3 regions of the Bacillus luti genome follow, and region 1 is predicted to be linked to each of the others. Evidence: riboswitches for the same ligand, from Rfam matches in the RefSeq annotation. Region 1 holds a riboswitch; each other region holds the start of a gene.
The links. A riboswitch is a leader RNA that binds a small molecule or an ion and turns the genes downstream of it on or off. The one in region 1 is predicted to bind S-adenosylmethionine.
Positions count from the first base shown of each region.

Region 1 (6,221 bases):
AATATCATGACGTACTTTTCCATCCTTTAATAAAAGCGTCCAGTTCTCTTCATCTTTCGCCCATAAAACATATGCCTGTATTCCTAGAAATCCTTTCAATGATTGTTTCATCTGTTGTAAGTTTCCGGCAGATAATCCGTGACTTAATTCCGTCGTAATAGAAAAAAGCTTATATAATCGTTCTTTTTCCACTCGTATTTGTCTAACGAATGAGCTAATGATACAAATTGCCACAAGCGGGAAAAAGAAGAACAGTACCATAATTTCATCTATCACGCCACGGTATCGGTAATCTAAAATATGTATAAGTGAAGAATAAAGTAAACAAAAACTCAAACTCAAGAGTACTAACATATTCTTTTTACGCCACTCTTCTAGTGGGTAAGGCTGAGGAAGAAGTATGATTAAAAGATCATAAAATAAACTGTTAAATAGACAAAGAAATGCGCTGAATAAAAATAAGATTATGAATTTTTCATATAAAACTGAAAGATTCATTCCAGAAATAAAAAGAGAGAAACATCCTCTCGAAAACCATTCTGCTAATACAATGCTAAGGGCAAGTTGCGCACAATTAAATACCGTCCTTTGCATAGGTAATCGGCGAAACAATTGGATACTTAACATCACACCCACACATGAAACAACAGTTGTATACATTCCAAACTGCCAATTCATTATATAAATAAGTGTAAGGCTCAGTGTGATTCCACCTCTCCAAATGCGGATAGGAAAATACTCAGTAATGCCCATAAACATAATTAACAACAAAGGTAATACAAAATGGGAAGGCATTTCAATTAAAAATAAGGAAATCATAACAGCAATTAAACCAAGAAAAGAGATAGAATAAATATAAAAACTAGCTACTTGCTCTCTCACAGAAGTAAAATCTATCTTTTTCAAAACGATCCCTCCCTCAAAAAATTTATTATCATCATTATCTAATAAAAAACCGGCACTGGCAAAATGAGAATGTTCCCATTAGCCAATCACCGGCTGTGCACTGTCCCTTAGAAGGGGTGACACAATATTAGTATAAAACAGGCCTTCCTATTCTGCTACCCATCAAATGTTATATTTGTAAATATATTCTATGTCTATCGTATAGAACTAAAGATGTATATAAAGTGAAACTTTAATCAGTGGGGGTTTTCTTCATCCCCCACTGATTATTAGCCTTCACCAATCGGACTTTTATGGGCAGCCCGACCCCCACCTAACTTCTTTGCTTTCGCTGAATTTTGAGGTGGGGGTCTTACTGCCCATTAAAGCGGGATAAATCAATTTCAAAACAAAAAACTCCCTTCAAAAGACGAAGGGAGTTTTTTACACAATTATAAAATTTCGTTTGCTAAATGATACACAAGGTGAAATATCTATTTATTTCTATATTCATTATATCAAAAAGATACATAACTAAACAGACTTGTAATAAAAACCCATAAAAATTAAAATATGGTTGTACAGTGTTTTTACTGTATGATGATTTTAAGAAATTCCCCTTAAAATCAACTTACTCACATACCTTTATACAGTAATTGTTCCCCAATTTCTGTATATCAAAAAACCTTTCATTCATTTGAAAGGTTTTTTTGAACCTGCGCATATTCTTCTTTCGTATTCACATTTATAAACCAATCTGCATTCGCTTGTACATCTTCACCAGCAATATATTTCACATTGCATTGTGATAAAAGCTGGCCCATACTTCTTTTCTCTTCCTGAAGTAAAGTGTAAATCTTCTCTTTCACACGGTTATGATACGCTGCAAGTAGCGGCTGTTTTCTTCCATTAATAATAGGCACAACCGCATCATACTCATCACTCGTTTGCTCTAGTAAAATGGGAAACCATTCTTGTGAAACATTTGGCGCATCGCAAGGCATAATAGCATACCAATCTGCTTCTATATATTCCATTCCTGATACAATTCCAGCAAGTGGGCCGTTTCCTTTATAATGCGGAATATCTTCTATAACAGGAACTTGTATGAGTTGCTCTACTCGCTCTTTTATATCGGAGTGACTAATGACTACAACTTCTTGCACCGCAGTTGTCATCACTTTCAAAATATGCTCAACAAAAGTACTCCCACCCCAGCTCGCTAGCGCTTTCGGTTCACCGAATCTACTCGACATACCGCCCGCTAATACAATTCCAGCCCACTTACTCATTGGCGATGCAGCTCAAATGTAATATGACCTAATTCCGGTAAAATTAATTTATTCATCGCAAGGCGAACGGCTCCGCTAGATCCCGGCATTGAAAAGACTACTTTACGCCCAATTGTACCGCCAATTGCTCTACTTAACATTGCGCTGCTTCCGATATCTTCTAAATAACTAATCATGCGGAACAACTCACCAAATCCGACAATTTCTTTATCTAATAGAACTGATACCGCTTCAATTGTGACATCACGCTTCGTAATACCAGTACCGCCATTCGTTAATACAACATCTACATCTTCCTTATGATAGCCAGCTAACACTGCTTGCTGAATGCTTTCTTTATCATCTTTTACAATTTCATAAGAAGTCACTGTATGTCCTGCTTCTTTTAACAATTCATGTAATAGTTGTCCGCTCTTATCTGTCTCTTCTGTACGTGTATCGGAAATCGTTACGATCTTGCAGCGCACTTCTTTTGGCGCTTGTTTTTTATGCTCGGTTACGCTCATTTTTCATCTTTCCTTTCATTTAACTTTGTAAAATTATGTATAAATTAAAGAATTCAATATGATACAATATAAGTATATTTATCCATATAAAGGAGTTTTTTTATGTTTTATAACATAAAACGATATGTACCTATTATACCATTCCTTATTATTTTATCCGTGTTTCAATGCATCGCTTACGGATTTGATATAAACTTTTTAAAATTGTATGTGCTTATGCCGGATGGTGGTATTCGTTACTATTTGACTAGCACATTAATTCCTCTCGTACTTGCCTATATATTAGATTTTATTTTTATACGTTCTATCTCTAAATAAGGAGGTCTACATACTATGGAAATTTATAAAAAATTAACAACAACATTCATCCTCTTATTTATCGCTTCCATCACCGTCGGTTTTTCTCTAAAAGGGGCAATCCCATCCGCTACATTAGTGAGCATTATATTCGCAACGCTATTTTTACTATGCAGTGCTTTTTGCGCCGGAAAAGCACGCCAACTGAAAGGTTGATTTTCTATGTTCCGTAAGAAACCAATCCTTTGTAAATCATGTCAAAAAGAAATACAAACGTATGAAAAAGCATGGATTCATATGCCCTTTCCGGCAAGCGGAATGACAAATATGAAAAAGTATATTGAACTAGAAGGAGAAGTACATTGTCATTCATGTATTCAAATAATAAGTAAAATAAAATAAAAAAAGCTTTGCGCTCACCGCGCAAAGCTTTTTTTCATATATTATAGACCAGCTTGCTCTTTTAAAGCTGCAGCTTTGTCTGTACGTTCCCATGTTAGATCTACATCAGTACGTCCGAAGTGGCCGTAAGCTGCTGTTTGTTTGTAAATTGGGCGACGTAAGTCTAGCATTTTAATAATACCAGCTGGGCGAAGATCGAAGTTGTTACGAACTAGTTCTACTAATACGTCTTCAGATACTTTACCAGTGCCGAATGTATCAACTGAAATTGATACTGGTTGTGCTACACCGATTGCGTATGCAAGTTGTACTTCTGCTTTGTCAGCAAGACCAGCTGCTACGATGTTTTTCGCAACATAACGAGCTGCATATGCTGCTGAACGGTCAACTTTCGTTGCATCTTTACCAGAGAATGCACCGCCACCGTGGCGAGCGTATCCACCGTAAGTATCAACGATGATTTTACGTCCTGTTAAACCAGCATCACCTTGTGGTCCACCAATTACGAAGCGGCCAGTTGGGTTAATGAAGAATTTCGTTTCTCCATCCATTAATTCTGCTGGAACTACAGCTTTAATTACATGCTCTTTTAAATCGCGATCGATTTCTTCCCATGTAACATCTGGATGATGCTGTGTAGAAATTACGATTGTATCTACACGTACAGGTTTACCATTTTCATCATACTCAACTGTAACTTGCGTTTTTCCATCCGGACGTAGGTATGATAATGTATCATCTTTACGTACTTCAGTTAAACGGCGAGCTAATTTGTGAGCAAGCGAGATTGGAAGTGGCATTAACTCTTGTGTCTCATTACATGCGAAACCAAACATTAAACCTTGGTCTCCTGCACCAATTGCCTCAATCTCAGCGTCAGTCATTTGACCTTCGCGTGCTTCTAGCGCTTGGTCAACACCCATAGCGATGTCAGCAGATTGCTCATCGATAGATGTTAAAACTGCACAAGTTTCTGCATCGAATCCGTATTTTGCGCGTGTGTAACCAATGCCTTGAATTGTTTCACGAACGATTTTCGGAATGTCTACGTAAGTAGAAGTCGTAATTTCCCCCGCTACCAATACTAAACCAGTTGTTACAGTTGTTTCACAAGCTACACGTGCATTTGCGTCTTTTGATAAGATCGCATCTAAAATTGAATCAGAAATTTGGTCACAAATTTTATCTGGATGTCCTTCAGTTACAGACTCAGATGTGAACAGATGACGTTTTTTTGTCATGTGGTAAACCTCCCTACAGTAATTGTATATATTGTACGGAACTCATCCTTAATTTGCCACAAACTGCGACATACATTTATTCTCCCACACAAGCATACAGAAAAACCTTTCCCACTTTACATAGAGGAAAGGTTTAATTTGCTACTTGCATACTGCTTTTTGCCCTTCGCTCTTATCGTTCGAGACCTGTAGCCTCGCACAGGTTTTAGCACCTATTCACCTGTATTTACCAATACAGATGAGGTTGCTGGGCTTCATCGGGCCTGTCCCTCCGCCAGCTCGGGATAAGAGAGTATCCGTCCCAACCTATACTAAAGAAATGATATTCATTTGTCAATTAATATTCACATTTTCCTGAAAGTTTTTCTCAATAGAGAGAGAATGGAATATTAATAAGGAATTAATACATTCACACAAACAAAAATAAAGAAATAGTATACATTATTTATATAATTGTGTTATACTATTGATGGGGATTACGAGAAATATTTCATTAAATGAAAAGGATGGTATATAAATATGAGTACTGTGAATGTCCAAATTGGTTTACATGAATTATTGAACGGAAGCAATGCACAGATTCAACTAAGTGTTCCGCAATTAGTGGAAAAAGTATTAATGCGAAATGAAGGGAAATTAACTTCGACTGGTGCCGTTTCTGCTTCAACTGGAAAATATACAGGACGTTCTCCTAAAGATAAATTTATTGTGAAAGAAGCATCGGTTGCTGACAAAATTGCTTGGGGAGCTGTGAACCAACCGATTTCTGAAGAACATTTTAATAAATTATATACAAAAGTATTAGAATACTTAAAAGAAAAAGAAGAGTTATTCATCTTCAAAGGATTTGCAGGCGCTGATCGCAACTATCGCCTACCAATTCAAGTTGTTAACGAATACGCATGGCATAATTTGTTCGTACACCAATTATTTATTCGTCCAACTGAAGAAGAATTAACAACTCATGAATCAGAATTTACAATTGTTTCTGCGCCGAACTTCAAAGCAGACCCAGCAATTGACGGCACAAATTCTGAAGCATTCATTATGGTTTCATTCGAAAAACGTATCGTACTGATCGGTGGTACAGAATACGCTGGAGAAATGAAAAAATCAATTTTCTCTATTATGAACTTCTTACTACCTGAACAAGATATCCTTTCTATGCATTGCTCTGCAAACGTAGGTGAAGAAGGCGACGTGGCACTATTCTTCGGATTATCTGGAACAGGTAAAACAACATTGTCTGCTGATCCAAACCGTAAATTAATCGGTGACGACGAGCATGGATGGTCTGATAACGGTGTATTCAATATTGAAGGCGGTTGCTATGCGAAATGCGTAAACCTTTCTCACGAGAAAGAGCCACAAATTTTTGATGCAATCAAATTTGGATCTGTTTTAGAAAACGTTATCATTAATGACCAAACGCGTATCGCAGACTACAACGATACTACTTTAACAGAAAATACACGTGCTGCATACCCTATGCATGCGATTGACAATATCGTACTGCCAAGTGTTGCAGGACATCCAAATACAATTATTTTCTTAACTGCTGATGCATCTGGCGTATTGCCTCCAATCAGTAAGTTATC
Region 1 is NZ_CP040336.1:606,701-612,921, reverse strand. Features, by position in the region: gene EUC40_RS03185 (GAF domain-containing sensor histidine kinase) at 1-906, opposite strand, end outside; gene EUC40_RS03180 (molybdenum cofactor guanylyltransferase) at 1,575-2,177, opposite strand; gene EUC40_RS03175 (MogA/MoaB family molybdenum cofactor biosynthesis protein) at 2,174-2,683, opposite strand; gene EUC40_RS03170 (hypothetical protein) at 2,786-3,001, shown strand; gene EUC40_RS03165 (hypothetical protein) at 3,017-3,196, shown strand; gene EUC40_RS03160 (hypothetical protein) at 3,203-3,382, shown strand; gene metK (methionine adenosyltransferase) at 3,424-4,623, opposite strand; SAM riboswitch class I at 4,793-4,914, opposite strand; gene pckA (phosphoenolpyruvate carboxykinase (ATP)) at 5,143-6,221, shown strand, end outside.

Region 2 (6,221 bases), 200 kb from region 1:
TTTCCTGCAAGGCAAAAAGCGCCTTTACGTCAGAAGCTCCATCCCCCTCACAATCTGAACGAGCCGCTTGCGCTTTTCATTGTCCAGCTTCACCTCCTAGCCCTTCATGTCTAAGAACCTTCCGCACGAGAAGACAAAAAGCGTCTTCTGTGCGAAAGAACCTTAGCCAATAGGGCTAAACAGTCGGTTCCGCTTTTCGTTATGATCCAGCTCCAGCGGCTAGAACATTCGGTCATTTCACTCCTTCACTTGAGGCAAAAAGCGCCTCTAGTTCAGTAGTTCCAATGCCCTCTTGTTCTGAGTAAGCCGCTTGCGCTTTTCTTTTGCAAAAATAAACAGGAAACAACATGAAAATAACGAATATACTATATACTAAGTTAAAGGTTGTATAGTATATGGTGATCGGGTGATGACATATGATTTATGTAGAAAAGGTCATTATTGTAGAAGGTACATCAGATAGAAGAAAGATTGAATCTATTATTCGTGAACCGGTGGAAATTGTTTGTACAAATGGTACAATTGGTTTGTCGAAAATGGATGAGCTCGTTGATCAGTTTTTTGATAAGGAAGTGTATGTGCTAGTGGATGCTGATGATGCTGGAGAAAAGTTAAGGAAACAATTTCGAAAAGAATTTCCGCAAGCAGAGCATATTTATATCGATCGCTCATACCGAGAAGTGGCAACTGCGCCGTCTTCACACTTAGCAAATGTATTATGGGGAGCTGACATTGACGTCTATACAGAATATTTACGGTAAGGAATGATAGAAGTGATTGACTGGACAGGAGCCGAGGCTACAGCCCTAATAGAGAACGAAGAAAAAACAGTGTTATATGTATATACTCCGATGTGTGGAACATGCCAATTAGCAAAAAAGATGTTAACGATTGTTGAGATGACAATTGAGGATCTGAAAATTGGAATGTTAGATTTGAATTTTGCTCCGCATTTAGCGAAAGAGTATGGAATCGAAAGTGTACCGTGTTTACTTGTTTTTGAAAATGGGACACTCATGAAGAAGATATATGCATTTCATTCGGTTGAATATTTATATACGGAATTAAAGTAGGCGGCAAAGTTTTTGCCGCCTCGACATATTTCTTGGGAAATATGTCGAGATGCAGGGTAGGTACAGTATTTGTCGAGCGAAAATAACAGGATTGCTCTTTAGTGAGAGGGAATGGTATGTAATAGAAAGTGATATGAAGGATGTGATTTAGGGTGAAATTATATTCTTTGCTGCAATCATTTGTAAATTACGCTAACGGTCAATACCATTTAGAACCACTTCTAAGACAAGGAGAAAGAATTGTTAATTTCCGTTTTGGAGATGAATGTTGCTCGTTACAAATTTCAAGAGATTATATAGAGCTGTTGCAAGAGGAAAGAGGAACAGAACAAATCGTGTGTGTAGATGAAGAAGGTGTAGAACAACTAGTGAACGGAAATACACGATTACAAATGTTAATGAATGATGGACGTGTACATTATTCTGGGACGTATCGAACGATGCTATTAGTCGAGTCGATGTTTCATATATGTAAACCGATGTCAGTAGGTGCTTAAAATTCTGAAGTTTCATTTTTTATGAAAATTTCTGTTGACATGGTGTGTGGATATTGATACAATTCAATTCATAAAATATAGACAATTTCATAAATTACAAATCAGACGAAAATTTAATCTGATTTCTCTTATCAAGAGAGGTGGAGGGACTGTGCCCTGTGAAGCCCGGCAACCGTCAACTTATGTTGAAATGGTGCCAATTCCTGCAAAGCAAATGCTTTGAGAGATGAGAGAGAGGGATAATGTTGTTATATACGCATATAAACCTTTCTGCTTCTCTAAAGCAGAAAGGTTTTTTTATTGTTTGAATGTGGAGGACATTCAAATAATAAAAGTAATGATAACGGTGGACTACACGCATCAAAAATAAAAAATTGCGGAGTCGATCCAAACAAAATAGGGGTGATACACCATGATTTTATTAGAGAATGTAAAGAAAATATATAAAGCAAAAAGCGGTGATGTCACTGCTGTAGATAATGCCAATTTAAAAATAGATAAAGGTGAAATATTTGGTGTTATCGGATATAGTGGCGCTGGAAAAAGTTCTTTAATTAGATTATTCAATCAGTTGGAGAAACCAACTTCTGGCCAAATTACAATTGCAAATCGTGTCATTTCAGCAATTACAGGAAGCGAACTTCGTAAGGCAAGGCAAGAAATCGGAATGATTTTTCAGCACTTCAACTTACTTTGGTCACGAACTGTACGTGAAAATATTGCATTTCCACTTGAGATTGCAGGCGTCGATAAGGAAAAGAGAAGAAAACGTGTTGATGAGCTAATTCACCTTGTTGGATTAGAAGGAAGAGGAGACGCGTACCCATCTCAGTTAAGTGGTGGACAAAAGCAACGCGTTGGTATTGCGAGAGCATTGGCTAACAATCCACAAGTACTTTTATGTGATGAAGCGACGTCAGCTCTTGATCCAGAAACGACAGATCAAATTTTAGATTTACTATTAGATATTAATAAGCGTCTCGGTTTAACAATTGTACTCATTACACATGAGATGCATGTAATTCGAAAGATTTGTAATCGCGTTGCGGTAATGGAGAGAGGAAAGATTGTAGAAACGGGTCCAGTACTTGACGTATTCCGTAATCCGCAGCAGGACATTACGAAACGATTTGTACAACAGTTAACGGATTCTGAAGATACAAATGAGACGATTGAAAGTTTAATTGAAAAATATCCAGATGGAAAAGTAATCCGCTTGCAGTTTATCGGCGAGGCTGTAGAAAGACCGGTACTTCAAAGATTAATGCAGCGCAGTGATATAGAAGTAAGCATTTTGCAGGGAAATATCGCACAAACGAATAACGGCTCTTACGGTAGTTTAGTCGTTCATTTAAATGGTGAGGAAACAGCGATCCAGCAAGCGATAGAAGGAATTCATCAAGATCAAGTAGAGCTGGAGGTGATTGCACATGGATAAGTTACTCACAAATGTTGATTGGAATCAAATGTTAGAAGCAACTGGTGAAACGTTATATATGACGGCAATCGCAGCTCTTGCTACATTTATTTTAGGACTTATTTTAGGATTGTTACTTTTCATGACAGCGAAAGATAATTTATGGGAAAACAAATCGATTAATACGGTGATTGGAGCGTTCGTAAACATATTCCGTTCTATACCGTTCATCATTTTAATTATTTTATTAATCCCATTCACGAAAATCCTTCTTGGAACAATTCTTGGAGCGAGTGCAGCGTTGCCAGCTTTAATCATCGGAGCGGCACCATTCTATGCACGAATGGTTGAAATTGCACTTCGTGAAATTGATAAAGGTGTAATTGAAGCTTCAAAAGCGATGGGAGCAAAAACAAGCACAATTATTTTAAAAGTATTGATTCCAGAATCATTACCAGCATTAGTATCTGGTATTACGGTAACGACAATTGCTTTAGTAGGCTATACAGCAATGGCAGGAGTTGTTGGTGCTGGTGGCCTTGGAACACTTGCTTATTTAGAAGGATTCCAACGAGGAAATAACGACGTAACAATCGTTGCGACAATTTGTGTATTACTAGTTGTATTTTTCATTCAGTGGATTGGTGATCGTGTAACGACTCGAATAGATAAACGATAATAAAAAACGGGAGGATGTTTCAAATGAAAAAATTATTACTTACAGCACTTATTTCAACTTCTATTTTTGGGTTAGCTGCCTGCGGGGGGAAAGATAAAGACGAAAAGAAACTAGTAGTGGGGGCTTCTAACGTACCGCACGCTGAAATTTTAGAAAAGGCAAAACCGTTACTTGAGAAAAAAGGAATTGAATTAGAAGTGAAAAAATTCCAAGATTACGTGTTGCCAAATAAAGCGTTAGCGGATAAGGAGTTAGACGCTAACTATTTCCAGCACATTCCGTATTTAGAAAAAGAAATTAAAGATAAAAAATATGATTTTGAAGTAGCAGGAAAAATTCATTTAGAACCAATTGGCGTATATTCTCAAAAATATAAAAGCTTAAAAGAGCTTCCAGACGGAGCGACAATTATTATGAGTAACTCAGTTGCTGACCATGGACGTGGTTTAGCAATTTTACAAAAAGAAGGCATTTTAAAAATTAAAGACGGAGTAGATCCAGTTAAAGCAACTCCAAAAGATATTGCGGATAATCCGAAAAACTTAAAATTCAAAACGGATATCGAGCCTGGTTTATTACCACAAGTGTATAACAATAAAGAAGGCGACGCAGTTTTAATTAACTCAAACTATGCAATTGATGCGAAGTTAAATCCGGAAAAAGATGCAATTGCAATTGAAGGAAATGATTCACCGTACGCAAATGTAGTAGCTGTTCGTAAAGGCGATAAAGATAAGAAAGAGATTAAAGCTCTTGTAGAAGTATTACACTCTAAAGAAATCGAAGACTTTATTAACAAAGAATATAAAGGGGCAGTTGTTCCTGTAAAAGAATAATTGCTGCGGAAGGGTTGGTGTACGCCGGCCCTTTTTATAACTACATAACTATAAGGGAGAAGGGGATATCATATGAAAAAGATTCTACTGTCAGTCGTTACAGCGTTGTCTGTATTTACATTAGCTGCTTGCGGGGGGAAAGAGGAGAATAAGCTTGTTGTGGGAGCTTCTAACGTGCCGCACGCTGTTATTTTAGAGAAGGCACAGCCGATATTAGAGAAAAAAGGTATTAAGCTAGAGATTAAAAAGTTTCAAGATTATGTATTACCAAATAAAGCGTTAGCGGATAAAGAAATTGATGCGAACTACTTCCAGCATATTCCTTACTTAGATAAAGAAATTCAAGAAAAGGGATATAAAATTGTAAACGCAGGAAAAATCCATTTAGAGCCAATGGGCATTTATTCTAAGAAATATAAGAGCTTAAAAGAACTTCCAGATGGCGGAACAGTTATTATGAGTAATAACGTAGCTGAGCGTGGGCGTATGCTAGCTTTATTACAAAAAGGCGGCGTTATTAAATTAAAAGATGGTGTAGATGTTGTTAAGGCAACGGTAAAAGATGTTGTAGAAAATCCGAAGAACTTAAAGTTTAAAACAGATGTGGAACCAGGACTTTCACCGAAGCTGTATGAAAATAATGAAGGGGATGCTTTATTTATTAATTCAAACTACGCAATTGACGCGAAATTAAATCCAACAAAGGATGCAATTGCGATTGAAGGATCAGACTCTCCATATGCAAATATTATTGCAGTTCGTAAAGGTGACGAGAAGAAAAAAGAAATTAAAGAATTAGTAGAAGTACTGCATTCAAAAGAAATTCAAGACTTTATTAATAAAGAATATAAAGGTGCTGTACTTCCGGTAAGTGAATAAATATGAGGAAAGGACTGGAAAATTACCAGTCCTTTTTTCTTTATATAAATAAGAAGAAAGGTGTATCATATAAGGATGCAAGGGAAATACTTATATACATTTGTGAAAAAATTGTTACTTTTTTTCGCCGTTTGCGATATCATTTTATTTGATATAAAATTAGAATGAGAATAAAATGAGAATATGAACGTTTTAGGAATTTTTAAAATGTATATATAGGATTAATGGAGGTATTGAGATGGCTGGTTCTACATTAACGGTTAAAGACTTACACGTATCAATTGATGGCAAAGAAATTTTAAAAGGTGTAAACCTTGAAGTAAAAGGTGGAGAAATCCACGCAATTATGGGACCTAACGGAACAGGTAAATCAACTTTATCTTCTGCAATTATGGGTCACCCAAAGTATGAAGTAACAGAAGGTAGTATCATCATCGACGGTGAAGATGTATTAGAAATGGAAGTAGACGAGCGCGCACAAGCAGGTCTATTCCTAGCAATGCAATACCCAAGTGAAATTAGCGGAGTTACAAACGCTGACTTCTTACGTTCTGCAATTAATGCACGTCGTGAAGAAGGCGATGAAATTTCTCTTATGAAATTTATCCGTACTTTAGATAAAAACATGGAATTCCTAGAAATGGATCCAGAAATGGCACAACGTTACTTAAACGAAGGTTTCTCTGGCGGTGAGAAAAAACGTAACGAAATTCTTCAATTAATGATGATTGAGCCAAAAATCGCAATCTTAGACGAAATCGACTCAGGTCTTGATATCGATGCATTAAAAGTTGTATCTAAAGGTATTAACCAAATGCGCGGCGAAGAGTTCGGTTGCCT
Region 2 is NZ_CP040336.1:405,200-411,420, forward strand. Features, by position in the region: gene EUC40_RS02005 (toprim domain-containing protein) at 417-761, shown strand; gene EUC40_RS02010 (thioredoxin family protein) at 765-1,073, shown strand; gene EUC40_RS02015 (hypothetical protein) at 1,226-1,570, shown strand; SAM riboswitch class I at 1,696-1,803, shown strand; gene EUC40_RS02020 (methionine ABC transporter ATP-binding protein) at 1,983-3,008, shown strand; gene EUC40_RS02025 (methionine ABC transporter permease) at 3,001-3,666, shown strand; gene metQ (methionine ABC transporter substrate-binding lipoprotein MetQ) at 3,690-4,502, shown strand; gene metQ (methionine ABC transporter substrate-binding lipoprotein MetQ) at 4,575-5,381, shown strand; gene sufC (Fe-S cluster assembly ATPase SufC) at 5,620-6,221, shown strand, end outside.
Region 2: linked by a shared signal. The riboswitch ahead of EUC40_RS02020 (methionine ABC transporter ATP-binding protein) and the one ahead of metK (methionine adenosyltransferase) in region 1 are both predicted to bind S-adenosylmethionine.

Region 3 (6,221 bases), 2.1 Mb from region 1:
GTAGATTTACCCGAAGCTGATAAACCCGTAAACCAAATTACAAAACTATGATGACCACTTTTCACTCTTCTCTCATCTTTTGAAACAGAGGCTGTATGCCAAGTAATATTTGTATTCATCTCTTTCTCTCCCTATTTTGTTACTACACCTTTTTTCAAACCTTTAATTAGCACTTCCACTACTTCTTTACGACTAAATGTACTTGGCGGAATCTCACCGTTTCTTAATAGCTCCCTTACTTTCGTACCGGATAAAATGACATGATCCTCTTTTCCGTGCGGGCATGTTTTCGTTGAAGCCATTGCTTCACATTTCCCGCAGTAAAAGCTATGTTCAAAAAATAGCGGTGTAATCCCTAACTCTTCCACTGTAAAGTTTGTAAAAATCTCTTGCGCTTCATATGTTCCATAATAATCTCCTACCCCGGCATGATCACGCCCTACAATAAAGTGGGTACATCCAAAATTCTTTCTTACTAATGCATGAAATATCGCCTCTCTTGGCCCTGCGTAACGCATCGCCGCAGGAAACACACCTAAAAAGACACGATTTTTCGGATAATAGTTTTGAAGTAATACTTCATAGCTTTCCATCCTTACATCAGCAGGAATATCATCTGATTTCGTTTCCCCAACAAGCGGATTCAAAAAGAGACCATCTACAATTTCAAGAGCAGACTTTTGAATATATTCATGAGCGCGATGTACCGGGTTTCTCGTTTGAAACCCAACTACTGTTTTCCAACCACGCTTTTTAAATTCTTCTCGCGTTTCAATTGGATCTAAATGATAAGAAGGAAATTGATTATTTTCAAAGCGTTTTGTAAGAATAATAGCTCCTCCAACGTAAACGTTTGGTCGTTCATATAATTTTTTCACTCCTGGATGAGCCTCATCCGTCGTTTTATATACAAGTAACGCTTCTTTTTCTTTATCTGGTACAAAAATATCTTCTATTTGAATGACACCATATATTTTCCCATCGTTAACAAGCTTTACTTCCTCTCCAACTTCCAGCCTCTCTGCTACACCTTCTGTTACCGGCAATGTAATTGGTATACTCCATATGCTCCCATTTGCTAAACGAAGAGTTTCTACGACCGAATCATAATCATTCTTACCTAAGAAACCTGTCAGTGGGCTATATCCACCTGTCGCTAGTAGCTCTAAATCACTTAACGCAACGTTGTCTAATTTAATTTCTTTTTCAATTTGTGATACGTCGTATGTCTCATCTATACGGTTTACTAATTCGTTTCTTGTACTCATTTTCTATATCCTCTCTTAGCTTTATTTTTCAATTCATCTTATTGATCATGAAGACCACATTCTGTTTTCAGTTTTCCAGCCCATCTACCATCTCTTGAATCGCCACCATCTACAGGTAACGTACACTTCTCACACCCAATACTTGGATAGCCAACATCATGTAATGGGTTATACGGCAAACTATGTTTGTATACATATCGCCACACTTCTTTCCATGTCCAATGAATAAGTGGACAAATCTTAATAGATTGAAAACGACGATCTTGATTTATAAAGTTTGTATGTTTGCGAGTTTCTGATTGTTCCCTTCTTAAACCTGATATCCACGCCTTTTCATTTGCTAACGCTTTTTCTAAAGGTAAAATTTTCCTAATTTTACAACAAAGATTCGGATTGCTTTCCCATAGCCTGTCACCATGCAACTTTGCTTGTTCATCAAGTGTAAGTTCTGGCTGTTTTTCTATAATGTTTAATGAAGGAAATCGTTCCCGCACTTTTTGAATTAATTCATACGTTTCTTGAAAATGAACATTTGTATCCAAAAATACAACTTTAGCAGATGGATTTACTTGGTTTATAAGATGCAGTAGTACCATACCTTCCACTCCAAAGCTACATGCGTATACGATTTCTTCTTTATATTCTTTATAAGCCCAACTTAATACAGATAGCGCGCCTTTTGTTTCATCTTCTTCTGAAAATGAAACACCATTTTCAGCCCACGTTTCATACGTCAACATGTTTTTTCCCCCTGTAAAAGCAAAAAGACGGTTTTAACCTAATACAATAGGTTAAAACCGCCTCTAGTTTTTCTAGTCAGCGCTTTTTACTTTAAACGTACTTTTTCACTTTTCTCTAACTGAATGACTTTTCCATCTTGCACAACAATTGTAATTGAACCATATTTCATATCAGCAAGCATCGCTTGAATCTTCTCCGATACTTCATCAAAATGTTCCCGTACACTCACGCGAACAGCCCCCCTTTTTATTCATAAAAAAAATCTTTCCCATTTCGAAAAGACTGTTCGGTAATATATTTTACCTTATCTTTCAAAATGGATTCCATTTTGCTGGATTTAGCACCTTGCTTTCTATAAGCAGGTTGCCGAGCTTCTTCGGGCCAGTTCCCTCCGCTTCTCTTGATAAGCTTTGTATTTGTATTTTATCACAATTCTGATTTTTTTCAATCCTAGTTTTCCGATATATTTTAATTATTTTATTTTACAAAAAAGGAATTGCCCATCCGAACAACTCCTTTTCTCTATTTAAACAAGTTCTTTAATACGTATGCGATCGTTCCCAATAATATTTTCATATGTTTCGCGTTCCACTACAATTTGCGATGTTCCACCTTTCGCAAAGACGACAGCTGGTCTCCGAATTCGATTATAATTATTCGCCATCGAATAGCCATATGCTCCTGTACAAGAAATTGCTAGTAAATCGGAAGAAGCGACTTTTGGTAAATGAATATCCCAAATCAGCATATCTCCACTCTCACAACATTTCCCAGCAATCGAAACGAGTTCCTCATTCGCATCATTCCCTCGATTCGCTAACATTGCTTCATAACGAGCGTTATATAAGGCAGGTCTTAAATTATCCGTCATTCCACCATCTACCGAAACATATTTTCTTATGCCAGGAATATCTTTCACCGATCCGACTGTATAAATTGTCGTTCCAGCATCACCTACAATACTACGACCTGGTTCAACCCAAATTTCTGGCAATGGATAGTTACATACTGTAAATTGTTCTCTCACTGCACTCGTTACAGCTCGCACATATGTCTCAAGTGTTAATGGCGTATCCGAATCTGTGTAGCGTATTCCGAACCCTCCGCCTACATTTAACACCTTTACTACATAGTTTGTTTGCTCTCTCACTTCTACTAAAAATTGGCGAAGAACTTCAATTGCTCGAACAAAACCAGCTGTTTCAAATATTTGTGATCCGATATGGGAATGAATACCTAGCACATTATAATTTGATTTTTGTAAAGCAAGCTCAATTGCCTGCATCGCTTGACCATTTGAAACACCAAATCCAAATTTTGAATCCTCTTGGCCTGTTGTAATATATTCATGTGTGTGCGCCTCTACTCCAGGCGTTACACGAATTAATATGTTCACAAATTTCCCATGTTGCACTGCTAAATCATGCAAAATTTCTAATTCTAAAAAATTATCGACTACAAAACAACCAATATTCGCCTGAAGAGCCATCACAATCTCTTCTTCTGTTTTATTATTGCCGTGAAAATGAATGCGCGATGCCGGAAACCCTGCTTGAAGCGCAGTATATAATTCCCCTCCAGAAACAACATCTAACGACATATTTTCTTCACGAGCTACTCGGCACATCTCCATGCACAAGAACGCCTTGCTTGCATACGCTACTTGATAAGAGAAACCACTTTCTTTAAAAGCACGATGAAACGCGCGGCACTTCCCTCGAATTGACTCTTCATCGTATACATAAAGTGGTGTTCCGTATTGTTTTGCTAGCTGCGTCGTATCGCACCCTCCAATTTCTAAGTGTCCTTGCCCATTGATTCGGCTCGTGCCGTGTAAATACATTTGAATTCCTCCCTTATTTCCTCTAAAACTCATAACCCCAATCTTCTATTCATTGCAGCACGCTTTTAGATAGACAAAAAACGCGCGGAACAATGTTCACACGCGTTTCTTATTAGGAAAAATATATATTGAAAAAATAAACGAGTTGTTATCTCCTCAAAATAAGAAACCGCATCAACATCTCCAAATAGCTCTCCATAAAATAAATCTTATGACAGTACTACATTTATTCAATGCAGTCCCAATATATGAATAAGATGGTTATTCTTATATTTCGGCAATAGTCCCTTTCAACCTATGATCACAGATTCCATTAAATCTCCCATAGCTTACTCTTTCCTATCGCGGCCTCTACCTTTGAGAGTAGATGAGGTAAGTCTATTTAATTTTCAAACATCTAATTGTTGCTATTAACAATACCAAAGGACCATTTTATTTGTCAAACAATTTTTTATATTGTTTTTTTACAGTTTAGTTTTGTATCATTTGGTAAGCGCTTTATCATGATCTTTGTCACTTCCCATTCGCCTTCTTCGTTATTAAATGTGATCGTTACTTTTTCAAATGGCGGCACAATTTTCCCACCAACGTGTTCATACTTCGTCACTTCAATAACCGCTTGAAATAAATATGTACCACTATACACTTTTTTTAAACTAATAATTTTAGGACATTGATAAGGCTTCAAACTCCCATATTGTTTTTCAATTGCTTTATTTATTTTTGGAAATAAAACAGAATAAAGTGCATCTTCCATAAGGGGTGCATCATATTGGGCTACAGAAACACTCGGTGAAGCAAAAAGTATACAACTACTGCATGCAATAAAATATAATAATTTTCGCATTATAACCTCCGTATTATTACGTGATTCTTTCTGCGCACGATCATTATCATACAAAGAAATTCCATTTTATTGTCTCCCATCGCTCTTTTTCTACTCAATTATTATAAAAAAGTCCACAACTCTCTTTTATTTTCGTATAATGATACTCATAGTATAATAATCATAATAACAAAGGACTGTTCGTATATATAAAATGAGGCGCTAATCAAATAGGCCCACAAGAACTGTCATGCTTTTTAGGAGAGGAGTATATTATGCTACAACGTCTGTTTCCAAAACTGCGATTTGCACTTATTGCAGTCGTTTTATTATGGATAAAAACATATATTGTGTACAAGCTAGCATTCGATATTAAAATTGATAATTTCTTTGAAGAGTTTATGCTTTTTATTAATCCACTAGCTGCGTTACTTTTATTTTTCGGTTTTGCTTTATTTGCATCCAAACACCGAAACCGCATTATAGTTGGAATTAGTTTTATACTATCATTCATTTTATTTGGAAATGCAATGTTTTATGGGTTTTATAACGATTTCGTTACGTTCCCAGTGTTATTTCAAACAAATAATATGGCTGATTTAGGGACGAGTATAAAAGAACTCTTTACGTATAAAACATTACTTTTATTTGCAGATGCGATTATTTTAATGTTTCTTTCACGTAAATTCCCAGCATTTTGTGACAAGACGCCGCTTTCTCGCTCTGAAAAGCGTACTTTCTTTAGCGGTGTAACAGCTCTATTAGCACTACAAATTGTTGTTTCCGTTATTTATAAACCACAAATGTTCTCACGCTCATTTGACCGTCAAACTGTCGTGAAAAATTTAGGTTTATACACATATCATCTATTCGATATTACACTTCAATCAAAATCTTCAGCTGAACGTGTATTTGCAAGTGGGGACGGGTTCTCTGAAATTAAAAACTATACGGACTCAAAAGAGAAGCAAGTTGATAAGAACTTATTTGGAGCTGCAAAAGGTAAAAATGTGATTTTGATTTCAATGGAATCTACACAAAGTTTTGTTATTAATAAAAAAATAAATGGAAAAGAAATTACTCCATTTTTAAACGAATTTATTAAAGATAGTTTTTATTTCGATAACTTTTATCATCAAACAGGACAAGGTAAAACTTCTGATGCTGAATTTATCGTCGAAAATTCACTTTATCCGTTAGACCGCGGTTCTGTATTCTTTACTCACGCAACAAATGAATATACAGCTACACCAGAACAATTAAAGAAATACGGATATTCTTCTGCTGTCTTCCATTCAAACGATAAAGCGTTTTGGAATCGTGATGTAATGTATCCTGCACTTGGATATGATCGTTACTTTAATTTAAATGATTACGTAGGTACAGAACAAATGTCTGTCGGGTGGGGATTAAAAGATAAAGAGTTCTTTGAGCAATCTATTCCAAAGCTAAAATCTTTACCAGAGCCGTTCTATACAAAATTCATTACTTTAACAAACCATTTTCCGTTTCTTCTAAATCCAGAGGATCAATATGTTGATGA
Region 3 is NZ_CP040336.1:3,721,483-3,727,703, forward strand. Features, by position in the region: gene cysC (adenylyl-sulfate kinase) at 1-119, opposite strand, end outside; gene sat (sulfate adenylyltransferase) at 132-1,268, opposite strand; gene EUC40_RS18855 (phosphoadenylyl-sulfate reductase) at 1,307-2,008, opposite strand; gene EUC40_RS18860 (YezD family protein) at 2,095-2,238, opposite strand; SAM riboswitch class I at 2,311-2,419, opposite strand; gene lysA (diaminopimelate decarboxylase) at 2,536-3,852, opposite strand; lysine riboswitch at 4,033-4,214, opposite strand; gene EUC40_RS18870 (DUF3888 domain-containing protein) at 4,304-4,699, opposite strand; gene EUC40_RS18875 (LTA synthase family protein) at 4,954-6,221, shown strand, end outside.
Region 3: linked by a shared signal. The riboswitch ahead of EUC40_RS18860 (YezD family protein) and the one ahead of metK (methionine adenosyltransferase) in region 1 are both predicted to bind S-adenosylmethionine.